Regions from separate parts of the Sphingobium lignivorans genome, predicted to be linked through region 2. Evidence: predicted binding sites of a transcription regulator. Region 2 holds the regulator's gene; each other region holds the start of a gene.
The links. Region 2 encodes LexA, which represses DNA repair genes until DNA is damaged. Its sites were predicted from a motif close to GTTCCNCNCTTGTTCT; they were not measured.

Region 1 (7,430 bases), 810 kb from region 2:
AGGATATAGAGCGTGTTGCCGGTGGCGCGGCGGCTCAGCTCCTTGGCGAGCTTGACCCGCTGGGCCTCGCCGCCGGAGAGCGTCGTCGCCTGCTGGCCGACCTTCACATAGCCAAGACCCACTTCGGCGAGCATGGCCATGCGGTCGCGAATGGGTGGCACGGCCTTGAAGAACTCGACCGCGTCTTCCACCGTCATGTCCAGCACGTCGGCGATGCTGTGGCCCTTGAACTTCACTTCCAGCGTCTCGCGATTGTAGCGCTTGCCGTGGCATTCCTCGCACGTGACATAGACGTCCGGCAGGAAGTGCATCTCGATCTTGATGACGCCGTCGCCCTGACAGACCTCGCAGCGGCCGCCCTTCACGTTGAAGGAGAAACGCCCCGGCTTGTAGCCGCGCGCCTGCGCCTCGGGCAGGCCCGCGAACCAGTCGCGGATGTTGGTGAAGGCGCCGGTATAGGTCGCCGGGTTGGAGCGCGGGGTGCGGCCGATGGGCGACTGATCGATGTCGATCACCTTGTCGAGATGTTCCAGCCCCTCGATCCTGTCATGCGCGCCGGCAATGACGCGGGCGCCATTGAGCGCGCGGGCGCTGGTGGCATAAAGCGTGTCGATGGTGAAGCTCGACTTGCCCGAGCCGGAGACGCCGGTGATGCAAGTGAAAGTGCCGAGCGGGATGCTCGCGGTCACGCTCTTGAGATTGTTCGCGCGCGCGCCCTTGACGGTGAGCTTCTTGCCGCTGCCCTTGCGGCGCCGCGCCGGCACCGCGATCTCGCGCGCCCCGGTGAGATAATCGGCCGTGAGCGAGCCTTCCGTCGCCAGCACGTCCGCGAGGCTGCCCTGCGCCACGATGGTGCCGCCATGCACGCCCGCGCCCGGCCCCATGTCCACGACATGATCGGCGGCGCGGATCGCATCCTCGTCATGCTCCACGACGATGACGGTGTTGCCGAGATCGCGAAGCCGCTTGAGGGTCACGAGCAGCATGTCATTGTCGCGCTGGTGCAGGCCGATGCTGGGCTCGTCCAGCACGTAAAGTACGCCCGAGAGGCCCGAGCCGATCTGGCTGGCGAGCCGGATGCGCTGGCTTTCGCCACCGGAGAGCGTGCCGCTGGTGCGATCCAGATTGAGATAATCTAGGCCGACATTGTTGAGGAAGCCGAGCCGCTCGTCGATCTCCTTGAGGATGGCGCGGGCAATCTGGTTCTGCTGCTCGCCAAGCTGCGCGGGAAGCGCGGCGAACCAGGCGAGCGCGTCCACGACCGACATGCGGGTGGGCGTGGCGATATCCGTGCCGGCGACCTTGACCGCCAGCGCCTCGGGCTTGAGGCGCGCGCCGCCGCAGGTCTCGCAGGGCTGGGCGGTCTGGAACTTGCCCAGTTCCTCGCGCATCCAGGCGCTTTCCGTCTGCAGCATGCGGCGATTGAGATTGCCGATCACGCCTTCGAAGGGCTTGCGCACATCATAGGACTTGCGGCCATCCTGGAAGGTGAGCGTGACCGGCTTGCCGCCGGTGCCATGCAGGATGATGAGGCGGACCTCGCCGGGCAGCTCGTTCCACGGCGTCTCGAGGCTGAAGCCGAACTCCTTGGCGAGCGAGGCCAGCACCTGCATGTAATATGGCGAGGGCGGGTTGGACTTGGCCCAGGGAACGATGGCGCCCTTCTTGAGGCTCAGCGCCTCATTGGGGACGACGAGCTGCTCGTCGAACTCCAGCTTCTCGCCGAGGCCGTCGCAGGCCGGGCAGGCGCCTTGGGGGGCGTTGAACGAGAACAGGCGCGGCTCGATCTCGGGAATGGTGAAGCCGCTGACCGGACAGGCGAATTTTTCCGAGAAGATGATGCGGTTGGCGGGGATGCCGGCGTTCTTCATGCCTTTGTTAGCCCTCCCTCCTTCAGGGGGGAGGGGGGAGGATTCGGCGCTGAAGCTCTGGGGCATCTCGCGCAATTCGGACGCGTTGCCCCTCTCCCCGGCCCTCTCCCCTGAAGGGGCGAGGGAGTCGAGCGTCCCATCGGCCAGATCGACATAAGCGAGGCCATCCGCCAGCTTGAGCGCGGTCTCGAAGCTCTCGGCGAGGCGCTGGGCGATGTCCGGCTTCACCGCGATGCGGTCCACCACCACTTCGATGTCATGCTTGTACTTCTTGTCGAGCGCGGGCGCTTCCTCGATGGGGTAGAACTCCCCATCGATCCGCACGCGCGTGAAGCCGGCTTTCTGCCATTCCGCCAGCTCCTTGCGATATTCGCCCTTGCGGCCGCGCACGACCGGGGCGAGCAGGTAGAGCCGCGTGCCTTCCGGCAGCGCGAGCACGCGGTCGACCATCTGGCTGACCGTCTGCGCGCTGATCGGCAGGCCGGTCGCGGGCGAGTAAGGGATGCCGACGCGCGCCCAGAGCAGGCGCATATAATCGTAGATCTCGGTGACGGTGGCGACCGTGGAGCGCGGGTTGCGGCTCGTCGTCTTCTGCTCGATGCTGATGGCCGGCGAGAGACCGTCGATATGCTCGACATCCGGCTTCTGCATCATCTCCAGGAACTGGCGCGCATAAGCCGAGAGGGACTCGACATAGCGCCGCTGGCCCTCGGCATAGATGGTGTCGAAGGCAAGGCTCGACTTGCCCGAACCCGACAGGCCCGTGATGACGATGAGGGCATCGCGCGGCAGATCGACGTCCACGCCCTTGAGATTGTGCTCGCGCGCGCCGCGCACGGAAATTGTCGTGAGACTCATGTCCGCTGTTCTATCTTCGTTCTTCCGGGGAATCCAGAGGGCAAGATAGGAAGTGCAGGGGGGCAATAACAAGGGCAGGTGGCGACGGGTCGTCGCATGGTCTCGCGAGAAGGGGAGGCGCGCCGTCTTGATCCTGGTCATGGCAGGTCAAGGTGGCGGGCTCTATTTCAGGGGCAGCCTCCACCTGCGGCGTTCGCCGGAAGGCGCGCGGGCGGGACGGCAGCGAACATGGACAGCAAGGAGACAGACATGCGACATGGCAGCTTGATGCGGGGCGCTTTTCTCACGGCAGCCCTGTTGAGCATGGCAAGCGGCGCGCTGGCGCAGGACCCGCCGGAAATCCAGGAGGAACGCCGCGCGCTCAATGCCGAGCAGGCGAAGCTGGCCGCCGATCTGGTCGCGGACTATCAGGCGCGCAAGGCGGCTGTGGCCGAGGAGCAGGCGGCGCGGGACGTCGCCTACAAGCGGGCGCTGCGCGAGCATGACGCGCAGGTCGCCGCCATCAAGGCCAAGGCCGCCGAGGACCAGGCGCGCTGGGAAGCGGCGGTCGCGGCCTGCAAGGCGGGCGACTACAGCCAGTGCGGGCCGCGCCAGCCCTGATCGTCCGGGCCATCGCCGCGCATGAGGGGCGGGCGCCGTAACGGGTGCCCGGTCCTTGTTAGGGATGGCCGGCTTCCGGCTGGGACAAGCGCGTTTCCAGAGTGGAACTTGACAACTAGCGCAATTCACGACAGATACCTATCGTGATAGGAGAGTTGTCATGGCTGTTACCGCTACACCCATAACCCCCCGCTTCGGCGCAGAGATTTCCGGCGTGGACATCAGCAAGCCGCTGGACCCGCAGACGGTACAGCAGCTCATTGCCCTGCAGGACCAATGGGGCGTCACTGTCTATCGGGCTACCGGGCTCGACGATGACGGGCAGATCGCCTTCGCGCGCAACTTCGGCCATCTCGAAAGCCTGCCGCCCCGCGAGGGCAGGCCGCGCCTCTATCTCTTCAATGCCGGCAATCTCAACGCGCAGGGCGAGATCAACTGGGACCCGGCTGCCACGACCTATCGCAAGGGCGACCAGATCTGGCACACCGATTCGTCCTTCATGGACCTGCGCACATCCTATTCGATGCTGCGCGCGGTCGAGGTGCCCTCGACCGGCGGGCCGACCTGGTTTGCCGACGCGCGCTCGGCCTATGACGACCTGCCCCAGGATGTGAAGGACCGCATCGAGACGCTCGAATGCGAGCACAGCCTCTGGTGGTCGCGCAAGCAGGGTGGCGCCGACATCACGCGCGAGCAGATCGAGGAGCGCCACCGGCCGGTGCACAAGCTCGTCTCCCCGCACAAGGGCTCGGGCCGCAAGATGATCTACGCCGGGGCGCATTGCTATCGCGTGGTCGGCTGGAGCTGGGAAGAGAGCCGCGAACTGATCGATTATCTCAACGACTTCGTGACCCAGGACAAATATGTCATCAGCGTCGACTATGCGCCGGGCGACATGGTGATCTGGGACAATCTCGCCGTGTTCCACAAGGGCGGCCAGTTCGACTGGAACGAGCGGCGCGACATGCGCCGCGCCACCGTGCGCGAGGCGCCCGCCCCTGAGGGCGAGGACGATCCTTTCGGCGAACTGTTCAGGAGCGCGCCCCGGATCGAGCCGGCAAAGGCGATCTGAAGGCGGCCCATTCCCGGGTTGGACCGGGACTTTGCCGGATCGATGAGTCGTGGCGTAGCTGCGATGCGACGAACCGAGGCGGCGGGGCTTGAACCTGCGCAGCGAGCGGCTAGACTTCCCGCACCCGGCCTGTGACCGGGGCGCGGGTTCGATGACGAACTGGCGATAAGGCGCTGTTTTTCTTTCGCGATGCGGCATTCGTGGAGCGAAGGGCCCGACGCGTCGTTTTCTCCCGGAATTTATCCTTTTTCTGCCACTCAAGGCGAGAATTTGTGCCGCTCCGGTGCGATGTTTCGCATTTTTCTGTTGCGGCGCACAAGGGAATCTGATCCCTTATGCTGCATGAATATTGCGTAACGGATGCTTAAGCTCCCAGTAACCCGCATGGGCTCATCATCACGTTACGACACGATTGATGGAGGCAGCTATGGGTCAGCACGCTAAGCCGACGGACGGAGCCATCGCCCTGGCGGAATTGCGCGAATTCGCGTCCTTCCCCGCCGCGACCCAGCGCTATATCCGCCGCTCGCTCGACGTGGCCCTGCATCGCGGCGAACCCATGCAGACCTGGGGGCGCGACGTGGTGGAGGAAGCCAGCATTCGCGCACAGACCCGCCTCTATGACCGTCTCCAGGAAATCAAGGCGCGGGTGCCGGACGACAGCGGCCTCGATCAGGTCGAGCCGTTCATGGCGCCGCTGGTCACCGTCTCGGCCTTCGATCTCGGGCAGAACCGGCTCAACAGCTTCTCCGCTTATCGCTTCCTCTACGAGCGGCTGATCGGCGCGCATTCGCGGCCCTGGCTGCCGGGGGCCTTCTGCGCCGCCGCCAGTCTGCCGCATCTCCACCCCGAGCGCCGCCGCGCGCTGCTCCAGTCGATCAGCGAAGCCGCCGCGACCGCCGCCGGCTGGTCCACGCGCGAGCCGACCTTCTATCCCGAATGGGTCGAAAAGGTGGACATCAGCAAGGCGCCTAACTGAGACGCGGAGGCAGCTGACGCCGGGCTGGAATTCCGCTCAGCGGTAATGTGCAGGGAAGGCCGGAAGGCCTTCGCCCGCCTTCCTGTTCGGGTCGTCCCTTTGCCGCGCCGGGCATGACTGCCTTGCGATCCGATCGGGCATCCGGCATTCCTGCGGCGAAACCGAAGAGCGGCCCTTGCGTTGCGAGGGGACGAAGGAGAGGCTCTGATGGAACTGCATCGCGGGCGACTGATCGATCATATTCAACTGGTGGTTGCCGACCTGGCAGCGAGCCGGCGCTTCTACGAGGCGATCTTCAAGGTGCTGAACATTCCCGTGCAGAGCAATTCGCCGCATGACTTCTGGGCGGATGAACTGTTCGTCTCCGGGCCCGACAGTCCGGAGGCTGCCGGTGTCCTGACCGGCCGCCATCATCTCGCTTTCCAGGCCGCCGATCGCGCGATGGTGGACGCCTTCTACGCGGCGGGTCTCGAAGCGGGCGGGCGGGACAATGGTGCACCCGGGGTGCGGGCCAGATATCATCCCGATTATTATGGCGCTTTCCTGCTCGATCCCGACGGCAACAATATCGAAGCGGTGTATCACGGCGAAGCGGAGCGTAGCGCGCCATCCGTCAAGCTGACGTTCGAGATGTAGCCCCCTTAGGGCTAATCGATATTCATTTCTTCCGTTGAACAGGCACCCTTCCTGCCAATGTTTTCTAGGCGGCGGGAATAAATTCGAGCGGCGGATCCTAGCAGGTCGTCTGTCAAACCCGCCGGCCTAGATGCCAAAGTCGCACAAAGTTACACTATCAGCGAAGACATTGCCGCTGCGGGGCTCGCTAGCATGTTACTGTATTCGCGGAGAGAGAGCCAAGACGTCAGCGCTCCAACACTTCATGATTCAATCCTATCCAATAGGACAGCTCCGATTTCGCTATCGCGCAGGGACAAGCTGCGCTGTAGCCCTAAAGAAGAAGGCGACTTCCGACCTATGCTTGCTTTATAACGGACAGATATGCCTTCGTCGAAGCACATGGACTTCCTTGATTTTGTCAACACCGTCCAAGCTATTCAACAACGTGAATCGTTCTTACCTTTGATGCTCGATCCCAAAACGTCGCCAGGTCGTTTCATACCGATTAAAATAGATGTCGATTTGCTCAGCCGTAAGATATTTCCGGAATGTACCGCCTTCGCCGCGCCAATAGAATGCACCGTCCGGCTTGGTCACGGCTCTGGCGAACTCAACGGCTTTGACGATCTCTGCATCTGGTCGGTCAATTTCGGCGGACTGTAGCAATTGTTTGATAACTTCCTCGGTGTCGGAAACAAGTCGACCATAATTGACGATGAGAATGCGCTGCGGATCCGACCAATGCCGTTCCGCCCAGCTCTGCAAATTTTCGGATAACTTTCCTGAAAATGCCTCGAACGGCTGAAGGCCATCTTCTCTTAAAAAAAGATCGAAGTAATGTCCTAGCTCGCCATCGTGCGCGATTTGCTTAACGGACTTTGGAATTCCCTCAATGAAGTATTCTCGAAAGCGAGAATTATCTGCCTGAAGGTAAATATAATTTAGTCCTGACAAAAAGACGTCGAGCGGGTGACGGTAAATATAGCATGCTCCGCGGGTTTTTACCGAGGGGCTTTCGAGAGGGGCCGGCGCGTGTGTCTTTCCCCAAACGACGCCTGTCGATTCCGAAATCCGTTCCGCCTTTGCGATAAATTCGATAGGGTTTCCTGGGTCATATTCGGGAAGACGATCATCCAGCAGGTTTGAGCGAGCATCGAAAAACAAGCGATGTAAAACAATGCGGAGAAACGTGTTGCCCGATCGGGGGTAGGAAGCGATCCAGTAAACTTGCATCGAAGGACTCTGCTGCTTGGGTTGTAAAGGCAGGACAGCGAAGCATATAACTGGCAGTCCAGGTTGCCATGTGCCGATCCGAGCGGTGTTATGCAAGCGACTTGGCAGCATTTGCGGGCGTTACCCCTCCTATCGCGCTACCTGGGCGTTTATGGTTGCAATCGTCGCACCAGTTTCTCGGCGCCAGCCGATCGTGGGC
Region 2 (7,430 bases):
TTGGCGCGCTGGCGAACATGATCGCCATTCCGCTGACGAGCTTCGTCATCATGCCCTTCGAGGCGCTCGCGCTGATGCTGGACATCGTCGGCCTCGGCAGGCCGGCCTGGTGGATCGTGGAAGCGGCGCTGGCACTGTTGCTGGCGCTCGCGCATTTCGTGGCGGACCAGCCCTTCGCCACGATGGTCCGGCCGACATCGGGGAATTTCGCCTTCGCGCTGGCGATGATCGGCTTCATCTGGCTGATGCTCTGGCGCAGTCGGGTCCGCTGGCTGGGCGCGCCGGCCGCGGTGATCGGCCTCGCGTTCACGCTGGCCGCGCCCGCGCCCGACGTGCTGGTCACCGCGGACGGGCGGCATGTGGCCCTGCGCGTGGCGAACGGGGAAATGGCCCTGCTGCGCGACCGCGCTGGGGACTATGTGCGCACCACCCTTGCCGAGGCGGCGGGCTATGAAGGCGCATTCGCCGTGCTGGCCGACACCGGCGAGGCGGCCTGTTCGCGGGACCTGTGCGAAGTGACGCTCCGGCGCGCCGATGCCGAGTCCGTCCGGCTGCTGATGACCCGGTCCAGCCTGCGCGTGCCGTGGCAGGCGCTCGTCGCTGCCTGTGCCCGGGCGGACGTCGCCATTGCCGATCGCAGGCTGCCCAATGCCTGCCTGCCCCGCTGGGCAAAGCTCGACCGGCCGGTGCTGGCGGCGATGGGCGGCGCGATGATCTCCTTGCGGGACCGAAGGATCATTGGCGGGCGCGATCCCCGGGACGAGCATCCCTGGATCATCCGCGACAGATGACCGGCATTTTCCGGGGGCGGGCCGGCGCGCCTCGTCGGGGTCCCGACCGCAGACGCGGCTGGATCCCGGGTGAGGAACGCAGCGCAGCGCCGGGGGCCGTCCGTTACCGGTCCGTCGTCCGCGCCGGTTCAGCGAGGACGCCGCCCCCGCCAGATGCCGCGGTCAATTATAACGGCGCAGCAGACCCGCGAGCCTGCCCTGCACCCGCACCTGATCCGCATCATAGACTTGCGGATCATAATCGCGATTGGCGGGCGCCAGCCGAACCTTGCGGCCTTCGGGCTGGAAATATTTGAGTGTCGCCTCGTTCTCGTCGATCAGCGCGACGACGATCTGGCCCGGCCGGGCGGTGTCCGCGCGCTGGATCAGCGCGAAATCGCCATCGAGGATGCCGGCCTCGATCATGGAATCGCCGGACACTTCGAGCGCATAATGATCGCCTGATCCGAGCAGTGCGGCGGGCACGGACAACATGGTCTGCCCTTCCATCGCCTCGATCGGCACACCGGCGGCGATGCGCCCATGGAGCGGAATCTCCACCACGTCATTGGCGGCGATCGTCGACGCGGCGAGCGGGGCAGGGGTGGGCTTGCGAAGCGGGACCACATTCGCGCCCGGCGCGGCATGGGCGCTCGACGACAGGCTGTCCGGCAGCTTGACGATCTCCAGCGCCCGCGCCCGATTGGGCAGGCGGCGAATGAAGCCGCGCTCCTCGAGCGCGCTGATCAGCCGATGGATGCCCGACTTCGACTTGAGGTCCAGCGCTTCCTTCATTTCCTCGAAGCTGGGCGAGACGCCGCCCTGGTCGAGATGCTGCTTGATATAGCTTAGCAGTTGCTGTTGCTTGGCGGTCAGCATGGCATGGCCCTGAAAGTTGGAACGGACAGTGAACGTTTAGGAAACGAATGGCGCTAAGTCAAGCAACCTTCCCGATCGCGCCCGATGACGATGCCTGGTGGCGCCTTCGCCGGTGCGGTTTGAACGCAAGCTGCGGGATGTGCGCGCGCGCCCGTGCCTTTATGGCGGCATTTCCATGACAGGAGCCCGGCATGAGTTACGCAGTCCGCACCATGAATTCGCCGCTCGGCGTGCTCACTTTGCTCGCGAGCGAGCGTGGCCTTTCGGCGGTCCTCTGGGAGAATGACGATCCGGCGCGGGTGAAGCGCGGGCCACGCGTGGAGGCGGGCGATCATCCGATGCTCGACGAGGCGGCGCGCCAGCTGGGTGGCTATTTCGACGGCACGCGCCAGCGCTTCGATCTTCCGCTCGATTTCGAGGGGACGGATTTCCAGAAGCAGGTCTGGACGGCGCTGCTCGCAATCCCGTTCGGCGAGACGCGCAGCTATGCGGATATCGCCCGCGCGATCGGTCGGCCCAGCGCAGTGCGCGCGGTGGGCGCGGCCAATGGCAGGAACCCCATCTCCATCGTGGCGCCCTGCCATCGCGTGGTCGGGGCCGATGGCGCGCTGACGGGATTTGCCGGCGGCCTTGCGGCCAAGCGCTTCCTGCTGGCGCTGGAAGGCATGGCCGTCCCCGTCGATGCCATGGAGGGCGGGCTCTTTCAGGTCAGGATGTAGCGCTGCGGCTCCAGCGGCGGGGGCAGGTCTGCCTCGCCCAGCAACGCCAGCAGCTCGCGCTCCACGGTGCGCGTGATGGCATCGATCGGCAAGTCGTTGGGTTCAAGGCCGAAGGGATCCTCGAGTTGGTCGGCCAGCGCATCGAGGCCGAAGAATGTGTAGCTCGCCAGCAGCACGGGAAGCAGCGTCCACCAGCCGAGCATCCCGGCCAGCGCGAAAGGCAGCAGCAGGCAGAAGATGTAGGTCGTGCGGTGCAGGACCAGCGAGTAAGTGAAGGGGATCGGCGTCGTGACGATCCGCTCGCACCCGGCCTGGACCTGGCTGAGCGCGACGAGCTGCCCCTCCAGCAGCGAATGGTGGATGGACGTGATCTTTCGGCTCGCGGCAAGTTCGAGGCAATGCCGGCCCGCCTGCTGCAGCACGGCATCGGTCGGGTTGGGGGAGGTCGTCCACGATCCCTCGCCGCAATGGGCGCGAATGACGGCAGGCTCGTCATTGCCGCGCAGCCGGGCGGCGAGCCCTGCCGTGAAGCCGCAGAGATAACGCAGCAGCACCGCCCGGTCCGCCTCGTCCAGCGTGCCGCTCTGGCGGGCGAAGGACCGGCAGGCGATGACCAGCGCGCCCCACAGCTTGCGCGCCTCCCACCAGCGATCATAGCAGGCGCCGTTGCGGAAGCTCATGAAGATCGAGAGCGAGATGCCGATCAGCGCGAAGGGAATGCCCCTGATCTGCGCGAACAGGCCCGGCCAGGTGAGCGCGGCCAGAACGGCGCAGACGCAGACCACCGCGATGATGGACAGGCGACCGAGGATCTGCACCAGGATGGTGCCGTGAAGCGCGAAGAGTATCTCGCGCAGGCCGGGTTTGGAGCGAACGATCACGCGCCAGCCTTTTCCTGCCGGGGCGGTCTAGTCAAGGCCGCTCTGCGTCAGGCCTGCTTCTCGCGTCGGGGGAAGAACAGGCGCTTGGTGACTTCTGTCGCCAGCGCATAGCAGGCTACGATAGCGATGCTGAAGCCCATGATCCGGGCGGACGGTCGCTCGAAACCGAACAGGCCGTCGAGACCGGGCACGAACGGCAGGATGAGCCCGACCGCGATCATGACCAGCGTCGTGCGGAGCAACAGGCCCCCGGGCCGGCTCTTCCAGCTCAGCCGCCGCGTGCGCAGGACCAGCACGACGACCAGTTCCGTGAGCAGGGAAATCACGAACCAGACGGTCTGGAAAGTCGCCGCGTCCGTCCGGAATATCCAGAGCAGCGCACCGAAGGTCAGCAGATCGAAAACCGAGCTGACGAGACCGAACACGATCATGAAGGCCTGAACATTCCGGATGCTCCAGCGCTGCGGCACCTCGAGATGCTCGGGGTCGACATTGTCGCTGGAAATCGCGATCGAGGGAATGTCGGACAGGAAATTGTTGAGCAGGATCTGCTTGGGAAGCAGCGGCAGGAACGGCAGCAAAGGCGTGGCGAGCGCCATGCTCACCATGTTGCCGAAATTGGCGCTCGTGGTGATCGAGATATATTTGAGCGTGTTGGCGAAGGTATGGCGGCCATCAACGATGCCCTGGCGCAGCACATTCAGATCCTGCTGCAGGAGCACGATGTCGGCGCTCTCACGCGCGACATCGACGGCCTGATCCACCGAAATCCCGACATCGGCGAGGCGCAGGGCAGGGGCATCGTTGATGCCGTCACCCATGTAGCCGACGGCATGTCCCGCCTTTTGCAGGGCATGGATTATCTGCTCCTTCTGCTGCGGATCGATCTCGGCGAACACCGCGACCTGCCCGGCGCGATGACACAGGGCCTCGCTCGACATGCCGGCGATCTCGTCGCCGGTCAGCACGGCGGTGGCATCGAGCCCCACCTGGGCCGCGACATGGGCGGCAACGTGCCGGTTGTCGCCACTGATCATCTTGGTGGTGATGCCCAGGTCCCGCAGATCGCGGATGGTCCGCTCCACACCCTCCTTGGGAGGATCGAGGAACAGCAGCAGGCCAATGAGTGTGAGATCGGCCTCATCCTCGTGAGTCACCCGGTCATGGCCGGTGCTGAACTGCCGCTCGGCCACAGCCAGCACGCGGAAACCGGCCTTTCCCTTCTCCTCGAACAGAGCTTCTATCCGGCGCCTGTCCTCGTCGAGCAGGGGACGGTCCGTACCGCGCTCCCGGAGGCGGCCGGAGACGGCGAGCATTTCCGCAAAGGCGCCCTTGGTGACCATGCGGGACTGGCCCGGCGCGCCTTTTTCCTCGACCAGGATGCTGAGCCGCCGCCGGCTGAAATCATAAGGGATCTCGTCGAGCTTGCGCCAGGCCTCGCTCGAAAGATGCACGGCCGGCGCGGCCTCCACGATCGCTTCGTCCAGCGGGTTGGCGATCCCGGTCTCGAAGCAGGCATTGAGGAATGCCGCCTGCAGAACCTGTGTCGAGGGCACGCCCTCCAGATCGACCGCTGCCTCCAGCCTGACCTTGCCGCTGGTGAGCGTGCCGGTCTTGTCGGTGCAGAGAATATCCATGCTGCCCAGATTCTCGATCGCGTCCAGTCGCCGGACGATCACGCCGCGCGCGGCCAGATGACGCGCGCCCTTGGCGAGCGTGACGCTGATGATCGCCGGCAGCAGCTCCGGCGACAGACCGACCGCCAGCGCGACCGCGAACAGCAGGGACTCCACGAACGGGCGGTCCATCAGCTGGTTCACGGTCAACACCGCGAGCACCATGACGATCATCACGCGGACAAGCATCATGCCGAAGGTCCGCACGCCCCGTTCGAACTCCGTCTCCTCGTCAGCGGCACCGATCCGGCTGGTGATCTGGCCGAATGCGGTGCGCGACCCGGTCTGGACGACCAGCATCCTCGCGGTGCCGCTGCGCAGGGACGAGCCGGCGAACAGGGCATTGGTGCGCTCGCCCATCGCCGCCGCCGCGGGGAGCACGCAGGGCGCCTTCTCCACAGGGAGCGACTCCCCGGTCAGGGCGGCCTGATTGACGAGGCAATCCTGTGCGGCGATCAGCAGGCCATCGGCAGGCACCATGTTGCCAGCCGACAGCAGCACGATGTCGCCGGGCACGATCTCGCGCGTCGGGATCTCGATTTCCTGTCCGTCACGCAGCACGCGGGCTTTGAGCGCCAGCCGGTCCCGCAGCGCGGCAACGGCTTTCGATGCCCGATATTCCTGGAGGAAGCTCAGCAGGCAGCTTCCGCTCACGATCAGCAGGATGATGGTCGCGTCGAGCCACTCGCGCAGCACCATCGAAACCATCGCGCCGAAGACGAGGATCAGCACCAGCGGGCTTTTGAACTGCCTCGCCAGCAACCGCAGGGCAGGGAATGAACGCGCCTCCTCGATCGCGTTCGGCCCGTCCGCCTCCAGCCGGGCCGCGGCCTCGCCGGACTCGAGCCCCGCTGGCGTGCTGTGCAAAGCCGTGAGCGCCTGCTCGCCGGACATGCTCCAGAAGCCCTCAATCATTGCCGCTCCCTTTTCCCGTGCCATCCTGGCCGCATCAGGACCAGGCCTGGCAACAGGGGAAGCCAGAGCGTGAGGCCGCGCAGGAGAAGCGTAGACGTCAAGGCCGCCTCGACCGGAACGCCGAGAGACGCCATCATGGCCGTCGAGCTGGCCTCGAAGCTACCCAATCCCAGCGGAATGGGCGCCAGCGTGGCCGCGATCGACCCGGCCATGAGAGCCAGAAAGGCAGTGGCCGGATCCCAGGCCATGCCCAGCGCCCGCATGCAGACGGCAAGCGTCGCCGCATCGGCCAGAAAGACGCCGCCATTCAGCAGGGACACCCGGACCAGCAGGCGCCGATCGCCGACGAGGTCCACCGGCGCCTCGCCGATGGTGGTGAGGATCGAGCGGACCGGACCCACTCGCTCCAGCCAGGGCGGCAGGGGCTGGCTGCCACGATGCCGCAGCCACAGGGCCAGCAGGGGAATGGCAAGGGCGACGAGAAGGAAAGTCGTGACCAGCCCGGACAGCAGCGGCGTCGCGCGATGATGCAGCCAGAGAACCAGCAGCATGGCCAGCGCAAGCACCATGTAAGCGAGATAATAGCCGATCATGGAGATGAGCAGCGTCGCGGCCGCCGCCCCCCGCGGCGCGCCCAGCGCCATGAGGCGATCGACCAGCAGCACATGGCCACCCAGGCCCGCGCCTGGCAGGGCCTGGTCGGCGAACAGCTTGGAGATCGAGACTGGCAGCAGGACATGCAGCTTCCGGCGCAATCCCGCGCGGAGCAGGACGAGTTTCCAGCTCAGCGCAACCATCACATAAGTGGAAACCTGAAGGCCGAGGCCGACCAGAAGCCAGAGCGGCTGAGCCTGCCGCACCAGAATCGCGAAATGCTCAAGGTCCGTGAGATGGCGCACGAGCAGGCCGGCGGCCCCGACGCCAACCGTGATGGCAAGCCATCGTCCGATCCGACGGCTGCGCGAGACTGGACTTGCCTCCTGCTGTGCCATGACTGCCCCGTTCCGGACTCCTCTCCCGCTGCGAAGGGGTGGAGCCGTCCATCAGGAATGAGCCCGTCGGGCCGGCAGTTCAAGAACGCTGTGCGCAGCGGTGATATCGGCGGCGGCCGATCTGCGCCGCGATGTGATCTCCATGATCCGGCGTCCCGGAAGGCGCCGGAGCCATGCGCTCATTCCCCATCGACCTGGGATACGTCTTCGGCCTTCGGGACGACATCGCCTCGCTCGAGATCAAGCCCTGAGGTTCCGTGCGATCCTCACCGTTCCGCCACGCCGATAAGGGCGGTCGAGGGGATGGGCAGGATTGGGCGATCAGCCGCCCGATCCCGCACCTCGGCGACCACCGCGGCCTTCTCGACATCGTCCAGACTGGTCCAGTCGGGCGACATGCCGAACAGCGTATCGGGGGCATCGAGCGCCGCCACGTCCAGCCGATAATTATGCGTCACAGCCTCGATACAGGGATCGCGATAGCCGGCAGCGACGAGGGCGCGGGCGAAATCGTCCGGATCGCTGAGCGCCTGGACGGCTTCGGGCATGGCCATGCCCGGCCGCTCCGGGAACAGCTTCTGCCGGATCTCGCCCAGCA
Region 3 (7,430 bases), 270 kb from region 2:
CCACAACTGGCAAGTTTGCGCGCATGAATAGGCAAAAGCCTGTGGACAAGTCGTTGCGTCGGCAAGCCATGGGTTGTCAGCGCCGGTCCGCACGCCACATAAAGGGCCTGCCATGCCCCATGCGCCTTATGTCCCGCTTCGCAATCTATCGGCCTATACGCTGCTTGAAGGGGCGATCGCGCCAAAGCAACTCGCAGCGCGGGCGAAGGAGCAGGGCTTTCCCGCCGTCGCGCTGACGGACCGCAACGGGCTCTATGCCGCCATGTCCTTCTCCGACGCGGCGGCCAAAGCCGGCGTTCAGCCCATCATCGGCGCCACATTGTCCATCGCGCGGCCGGGGCGGCCGGATGGTGCCACGCTCGTGCTCGACTGGTTGGTGCTGCTTGCGCAGGACGAAACGGGCTATGCCAATCTCTGCGCGCTGGTGAGCCAGGCGCATGTCGACCGGCCGATCGAGGCGGATGCGCATGTCGATTTCGAGGCTCTGGCACGGCATCATGAAGGGCTGATCTGTCTGACCGCCTCGGGCGAGGGTGCGCTGGCGCGGCTGATCGCGGAGGACCAGCCCGACGCGGCCCGGGCCTGGCTCGACCGGCTGGAGGCACTGTTCGGCGACAGGCTCTACATCGAGCTTTCGCGCACCGGCGATCCGGTGATGGAAAAGGCAGAGCCCGCGCTGCTCGACCTGGCTTATGCGCGGGGCCTGCCGATCGTCGCCACCAATCCCGCCTGCTATGCCGATGCCGGCTTCCATGGCGCGCACGACGTGCTGCTGTGCATCGCGAGCAGCAGCTATGTCGAGAGCGACGAGCGCCCCAAAAGCTCGCCGGAAAGCTGGATGAAGCCAGCAGACCAGATGATCACGCTGTTTGATGACCTGCCGGAAGCGATCGCCAATACGCTGGTCGTGGCGCAACGCTGCGCGGTCATGGCGCCCAAGCGCAAGCCTATCCTTCCCAGCCTTGCAGGAGACCGCGCCGGCGAGGAGGCGCAGCTGCGGCAGGACGCCACGGCAGGGCTGGAAGCGCGGCTTGCAGCGCTGGGCATCACGGACGAGGCGGCGCGCCGGCCTTATTTCGAGCGGCTCGAGTTCGAGCTGGGCGTCATCATCCAGATGGGCTTCCCCGGCTACTTCCTGATCGTTGCCGACTTCATCAAATGGGCCAAGGCGCAGGACATTCCGGTGGGGCCGGGGCGCGGATCGGGCGCAGGCTCCGTGGTCGCCTGGGCGCTCACCATCACCGATCTCGATCCGCTCCAGCTCGGCCTGCTGTTCGAGCGCTTCCTCAATCCCGAACGCGTCTCGATGCCGGACTTCGACATCGACTTCTGCGAAACGCGGCGTGGCGAAGTGATCCGCTACGTCCAGCAGAAATATGGTGCCGATCATGTCGCGCAGATCATCACTTTCGGTACGCTGAAGGCCCGCGCGGCGCTCAAGGATACCGGCCGCGTGCTGCAGATGGGCTATAACCAGGTGGACCGCCTGGCCAAGCTGGTGCCCAACCACCCGACCGATCCCTGGACGCTCGAGCGCACCATGAATGGCTCGGCCGAGTTCGTCGCGGAGTACAAGGCGGACGGCCAGATCAAGCGGCTCGTGGATCAGGCGCGGATGCTGGAGGGCCTGCCGCGCAACAGCTCCACCCATGCCGCCGGCGTGGTGATTGGCGACCGGCCGCTTTCCCAGCTCGTGCCGCTCTATCGCGATCCCAAGTCCGACATGCCGGTCACGCAGTTCGACATGAAATATGTCGAGACGGCCGGGCTTGTGAAATTCGACTTTCTCGGCCTCAAGACACTGTCCGTGCTCCAGCGCGCGGTGCAGCTGCTGGCGAAGCGGGACATCCATGTCGATCTCAACGCGCTGAGCTGGGACGACCAGAAAGTCTACGACCTGCTCAAGCGCGGCGACACGGTGGGCGTGTTCCAGCTGGAATCGGAAGGCATGCGCAAGACGCTCGCAGCTGTGCGCCCCACGAACTTCGGCGATATCGTCGCGCTCGTCTCGCTCTACCGTCCGGGCCCGATGGACAACATCCCGCTCTTCGGCCGCCGCAAGAACGGGCAGGAGGACATCGAATATCCCCATCCGCTGCTGGAGCCGATCCTGAACGAGACCTACGGGATCTTCGTCTATCAGGAGCAGGTGATGCAGGCCGCGCAGATCCTCGCCGGCTATTCGCTCGGCGGCGCCGACCTGCTGCGGCGCGCGATGGGCAAGAAGATCAAGGCGGAGATGGACGCGCAGCGGGCCACTTTCGTCGAAGGGTGCAAGACCAACAATATCGACAAGAAGAAGGCCAACGAGCTGTTCGACTTGATCGACAAGTTCGCCGGTTACGGCTTCAACAAGAGCCATGCGGCCGCCTATGCGCTGCTCGCCTACCAGACGGCCTGGCTCAAGGCGCATCACCCGGCCGAATTCTACGCCGGCTCCATGGCCTTCGACATCCACCAGACCGACAAGCTCTGCGTGTTCGTGGACGACATGCGCCGCATGGGCGTCCCTTGCCTGGCACCGGACATCAACCTGAGCGGCGCGGACTTTACCGTGGAGCCCGATCCCGCCGGGTCCGGCCAGATGGCGGTGCGCTATGCGCTGGGTGGCCTGAAGGGCGTGGGCGAGAAGGCCATGGAAACGCTGGTCGAGGCGCGCGAGCAAGGCGGGCGCTTCCGCGATCTCGATGATCTGGCGGGACGGATCGAGCCGCGCCTGCTCAATCGGCGCCAGCTCGAAAGCCTCGCGGCTGCGGGCGCTTTCGATTCGCTGGGGCTGGACCGCGCGGTCGTCCATGCCGCCGCCGAGACCATCCTCTCCGTGGCCGCCAAAGCCGCCGAACAGCGCGAGAGTGGGCAAGGCGGCCTGTTCGGCGGGGACGATGCCGCCCATGCCGATGTGCCGCTGCCAACGGATGCCGTCTGGTCGCAAAGCGAGCGGATGGCCCAGGAGAAGGAAGCGTTCGGCTTCTATTTCTCGGCCCATCCCGTGGACCGCTATCGCCAGATCAGCAAGGAGCGCGGCGTGCGCACTTATGCCGAGCTGTGCGGGCAATCGTCCGGCCTGGGATCGGGCGAACGCAACCAGGCCGCGATGGCGGCTCTCGTGGAGGAAATCCGCTGGCGCGACACGCGCCGGGGCGGGCGCTACGTGGCTGCCACCTTCTCCGATAGCAGTGGCCAGTTCCAGGCGAGCTGTTTCGACGAGGAAGGCTGCAAGCTGCTTGCGCGGCTGCATGAGGAGAATGAATGCGCGCTGCTCGGTGTCGAGCTGGACCGCCAGCCCGGTGAGGAAACCCCACGTGTCACGGTGCGCAATGTCACGCCTTTCGCGCGCGTGGCCAGCGTGGCCAAGCTGCGCATGACGGTGAGCGTGGACGCGGTGGAAGCCATCGCGCCGCTGGCCGGCATGCTCTCCGGCCGGCGTGGCGGGCGCTCGCGCGTCGAGATCACGACGCCCCTGCCGGAAGGCGGCGACGCGATCGTCTGCGTGGGCGAGGATTTCCAACTCGATGGCGAACTTGCCGAGCGCATCGAAGCGATCGCAGGCGTGCGCGCGGTCGTCATGACGCCGATCGGTCCGCAATTGCGCGTGGTGGCCTGATCCTGCCTGCGGTAAGGGGTGGTTGGCTGGTCATCGTGTCAGCTCAGAAGAGCCGCAACTGGTCGCCCGGCGGAATGAACAGGTCGCGCCGCAGCGTGATGCGCCCGTCCGCGAGCCTATGGCGGTGCCGCGCCTTGTCGAACCGCATGCGGATGAGATCGGCATAAGGGCCCGAACCCCGCATCCGGCTGCCGAAGTCCGGATCATTGTCCCGTCCGCCCCGGATCGACTGGATGAGGTGCATCACTTTCCCGGCCCGGTCCGGGAAATGGACGTTCAGCCAGTCGCGGAACAGCGGCGCCACCTCGAAGGGAAGGCGCACCGGGATATTGGAGACCGAGCGCGCGCCCGCCGTCACGGCCGCTTCCACCAGCGCCTCGATCTCCGCATCGTTGATCGCCGGAATGATCGGGGAAACGCAGGCATTCACCGGCACGCCAACCTCGCTCAAGGCGCGGATCGCGGCGAGGCGCTTGCGCGGATGCGGCGCGCGGGGCTCCAGCTTTCGGGAAAGCGCCGCATCGAGACTGGTCAGCGAGAGAGCCACCGCGACGAGCCCGTTCGCCGCCATGGGCGCGAGCAGGTCCAGGTCGCGCGTCACGCGGTCCGACTTGGTGGTGATCATCAGCGGATGACGGCATTGCGCCAGCACCTCGATGCAGGCGCGCGTCACGCGATAATGCCCCTCGATCGGCTGATAGGGGTCCGTATTCGTGCCCATGGCGATGGGGCGCACCTCATAGCCGCGACGGCCCAGTTCCTTGCGCAACAAGGCGGCCGCGTCCGGCTTCACGAACAGCCGGCTCTCGAAATCGAGGCCGGGCGAAAGATCGAGCCGGGCATGGCTCGGCCGCGCGAAGCAATAGATGCACCCATGCTCGCAACCCCGATAGGCGTTGATCGACTGATCGAATCCCACATCGGGGGAAGTGTTGCGCGTGATGATCGTGCGGGCCTGCTCTTCCGTCACCGTCGTGCGCAGGGGCAGCGGGGCATCCTCTGCATCGTTGCACAGGCGATCAAGCCAGTCGCCGTCATCCTGCCGGGCGGGCAAGGCAAAGCGGGATGAACCGGCGTTGGACGGGGCGCCACGGCCCTTGATCGCGGACATGGTTGAAATAGAACATACAAAGAACATTTGAGCAAGCGCTGATCCATCATGCGAGGCGGGCCCGTGGCGCTTGCTTCGTTGTGACCGACAAGGTAGGTTCCCTTTTCGTTCCTCCCGAAGCAGGTGATCTGTGTCTCCATTCGCTCTTGTCGCCGGTCTTGCCGCCATGCTGATCGGCCTTGCCGTGGGATGGCTGCTGCGGAGCCGTCTGGCGGCGGGCACGGAGGCGGAGCGCGCCGCGCTGGCCGGGCGCCTCTCGACGGCTGAGGACATGCGCAATGCCGCGCTGCGCGATCTTGCCGTCGCGACGGAACGGGCGGCGCAGGCGGAGGCGCTGCGCGCGCGGCTCGAGCAGACGGACGAAGCACTCGATACGGCCCGGCGGGAGCTCGCCGCCCTGCGCGCCGATCACGCCGCGCGGACCGAGGCATTCGCGGCGCAGATCAAGGCGCTGCAGGAAGCGCGCGAGCAGCTTTCCGCCCAGTTCAGCGAGACGGCGGGCAAGCTGCTGAATGAAGCGCAGCGCGCGCTCATCGAGCGGGCGGACCAGCGCTTCCATCAGGCGCATGAGAAAAGCGAAGCGAGTCTCAAGGCCCTGCTCCAGCCCATCGACACCACGCTCAAGCGCTATGAGGAAGGGCTTGGCCGGGTCGAGAAGGAGCGCGTGGACAGTTACGCCGCGCTGCGCGAGGCGGTGGAGCTGGTGCGCGCGGGACAGGGGCAGGTGCGCGATGAAACCGCGCGGCTGGTGAATGCGCTGCGCTCCAGTCCCAAGGCGCGCGGGCGCTGGGGCGAACAGTCGCTCTACAATCTGCTGGAGCAGGCAGGCCTTTCCGAGCATGTCGATTATCTGCGCGAAGTCTCGGTCGACACCGAGGACGGGCGGCTGCGGCCCGACGTGATCGTGCGCCTGCCCGGCGGGCGGGAACTCATCATCGATGCGAAATGCTCGCTCAATGCCTATCAGGATGCGAGCGACGCGCCCGACGATACGACGCGGCTGGCGCATTTGCGCGCGCATGCCGGATCGCTGCGGCTGCACGCCCAGCAACTCGGCGCCAAGGACTATTGGACGCGCTTCGGCAAGGCCGCCGATTATGTAGTGATGTTCATTCCCGGCGAGCATTTCCTCTCTGCCGCGCTGGAGCAGGATGCCGGCCTCTGGGAATGGGCTTTCGAGCGGCGCGTGCTGCTCGCCACACCCACCAATCTTATTGCCATCACGCGCACGGTCGCCAGCGTATGGCGGCAGGAGAAGCTGGCCGAGCAAGCCCAGCAGGTCGGCGCCCTCGGCAAGGAAATGTATGAGCGCCTCTCGGTCGCTGCCGGGCATCTCGCATCGCTGGGGCGGAGCCTCAACGGATCGGTCGGCCATTACAACAAGTTCGTCTCCAGCTTCGAGAATCGCGTGCTGGTAACGGGCCGGCGCTTCAAGGAACTGAGCGTCGAGACCGGCTCACGCGAGATCGAGGCGATCGATCAGGTCGATGCGCTGGCCCGGTTGCCGGGGCCGCTTGCGGGCGAGGAAGGGCAGCAGCCGGACGAGCAGGAGAAAGCCGAGACGGATTCCGCGCAAGCAGCGGAATTATGATCGGGGCGGAACAAGAAAAGATTGCCACCGCGCGCGGAGCTGGGCACCCTCGATACGCAAGGCGAAATTGTTGCGGGCGCTTCAATTTCATGGCTGATGAGCGCGACGCCTCCGCAGCATTGCGTAGCGCATCCTTCTGGCGGGAGTGACAAGCGGATGCCTCGGGAATGCCATCAGCCCCCACGTGTCGTCACTTCGGCAGGAGGAGGCAAGCGGGCATTTTTTGCCCTCTTCGCTTTGTTTGTCGCGCTTACTCCAGTCAGCGCAAGCACCTATGTCCCGAAAAAGCTGAGGTGCCCCGTGGGAGGGGAGAAGTTCCAATACATGGCGCTGGTCAGCATTTCACAATGGGGGGCATTGCCCGATGGCATGCCCTTGGGCTCCGGCCAGTTTCCCACTCTGCCACCCCAGTGCCATCCAACGGGTTGGTCATGTATCGCGAGTTCACGCCTCAGGAGGTGGCAAAACTGACGCCCTTTGTCATGAGCGCGGAATATAAGGCGCTGCGATCGTCAGGCGAAACGGTCCATTACCTTGCCTATCAGACAGCCAGATTTTTGGGCGATGAGCAGCCGTACTGGCTCTTGTTGATGGCAAGTTGGGAGGCCAAGAATGTCGACCCTCTGGGCACCAGAGCGCGACGCTACAACGAGGAGTTCGTCGAAGCCGCCAAGTCGGCACCTGTTGATGCCACAGCGCTTGAGTCTGTCGCTTTGAGATTTCGGGCGGCCAATGCCTTGCGGGAACTGGGCCGCTTTGAAGACGCCGAAGCCATGCGCGCGGCCATCGTGATCGCCCCAACCGCTGGTGGGACTGACGAAGAGGCCGCCGCAAATCGTGACGCTTGGAGCGACTTGGTCGCCCGGCTCGCCGACCCCATTGTCCGCCGGACCGACACCCGGACCCCGATCGACATGCTCGGCGAGCGCGAAGCCGTCTCCCGCTGCTTGAGCAAGGAAGCTGCGGAAAGGTTCGAGGAACCCGTCCCTCCGCCGTTGAGCGCCTTTGAAGAAGCCTATTGCGCCCGCCCCGAACTCGCCGACCAGATCAAGGAGCAACGCGCATGGTTGATCGACTCGGAGGAGTAGCTGCCGACCTTCCGGGACGTCTCGTGGATCGCGCGA

Region 1: uvrA (excinuclease ABC subunit UvrA) is a predicted target of LexA. The motif match lies at 2,737-2,752, and genes of this name have one in related genera.
Region 3: HNP60_RS10610 (DNA recombination protein RmuC) is a predicted target of LexA. The motif match lies at 4,812-4,827, and genes of this name have one in related genera.

Annotation. Positions count from the first base shown of each region.
Region 1 is NZ_JACHKA010000001.1:3,369,741-3,377,170, reverse strand. It holds gene uvrA (excinuclease ABC subunit UvrA) at 1-2,729, opposite strand, end outside; gene HNP60_RS15530 (hypothetical protein) at 2,979-3,329, shown strand; gene HNP60_RS15525 (TauD/TfdA dioxygenase family protein) at 3,490-4,401, shown strand; gene HNP60_RS15520 (hypothetical protein) at 4,829-5,380, shown strand; gene HNP60_RS15515 (VOC family protein) at 5,588-6,016, shown strand; gene HNP60_RS15510 (sulfotransferase domain-containing protein) at 6,455-7,231, opposite strand.
Region 2 is NZ_JACHKA010000001.1:2,559,274-2,566,703, reverse strand. It holds gene HNP60_RS11895 (ComEC/Rec2 family competence protein) at 1-791, shown strand, start outside; gene lexA (transcriptional repressor LexA) at 954-1,649, opposite strand; gene HNP60_RS11885 (methylated-DNA--[protein]-cysteine S-methyltransferase) at 1,841-2,368, shown strand; gene HNP60_RS11880 (bestrophin family protein) at 2,353-3,249, opposite strand; gene mgtA (magnesium-translocating P-type ATPase) at 3,297-5,840, opposite strand; gene HNP60_RS11870 (lysylphosphatidylglycerol synthase transmembrane domain-containing protein) at 5,837-6,832, opposite strand; gene HNP60_RS11865 (class I SAM-dependent methyltransferase) at 7,099-7,430, opposite strand, start outside.
Region 3 is NZ_JACHKA010000001.1:2,292,362-2,299,791, reverse strand. It holds gene dnaE (DNA polymerase III subunit alpha) at 113-3,604, shown strand; gene HNP60_RS10615 (PA0069 family radical SAM protein) at 3,648-4,715, opposite strand; gene HNP60_RS10610 (DNA recombination protein RmuC) at 4,846-6,306, shown strand; gene HNP60_RS10605 (hypothetical protein) at 6,738-7,394, shown strand.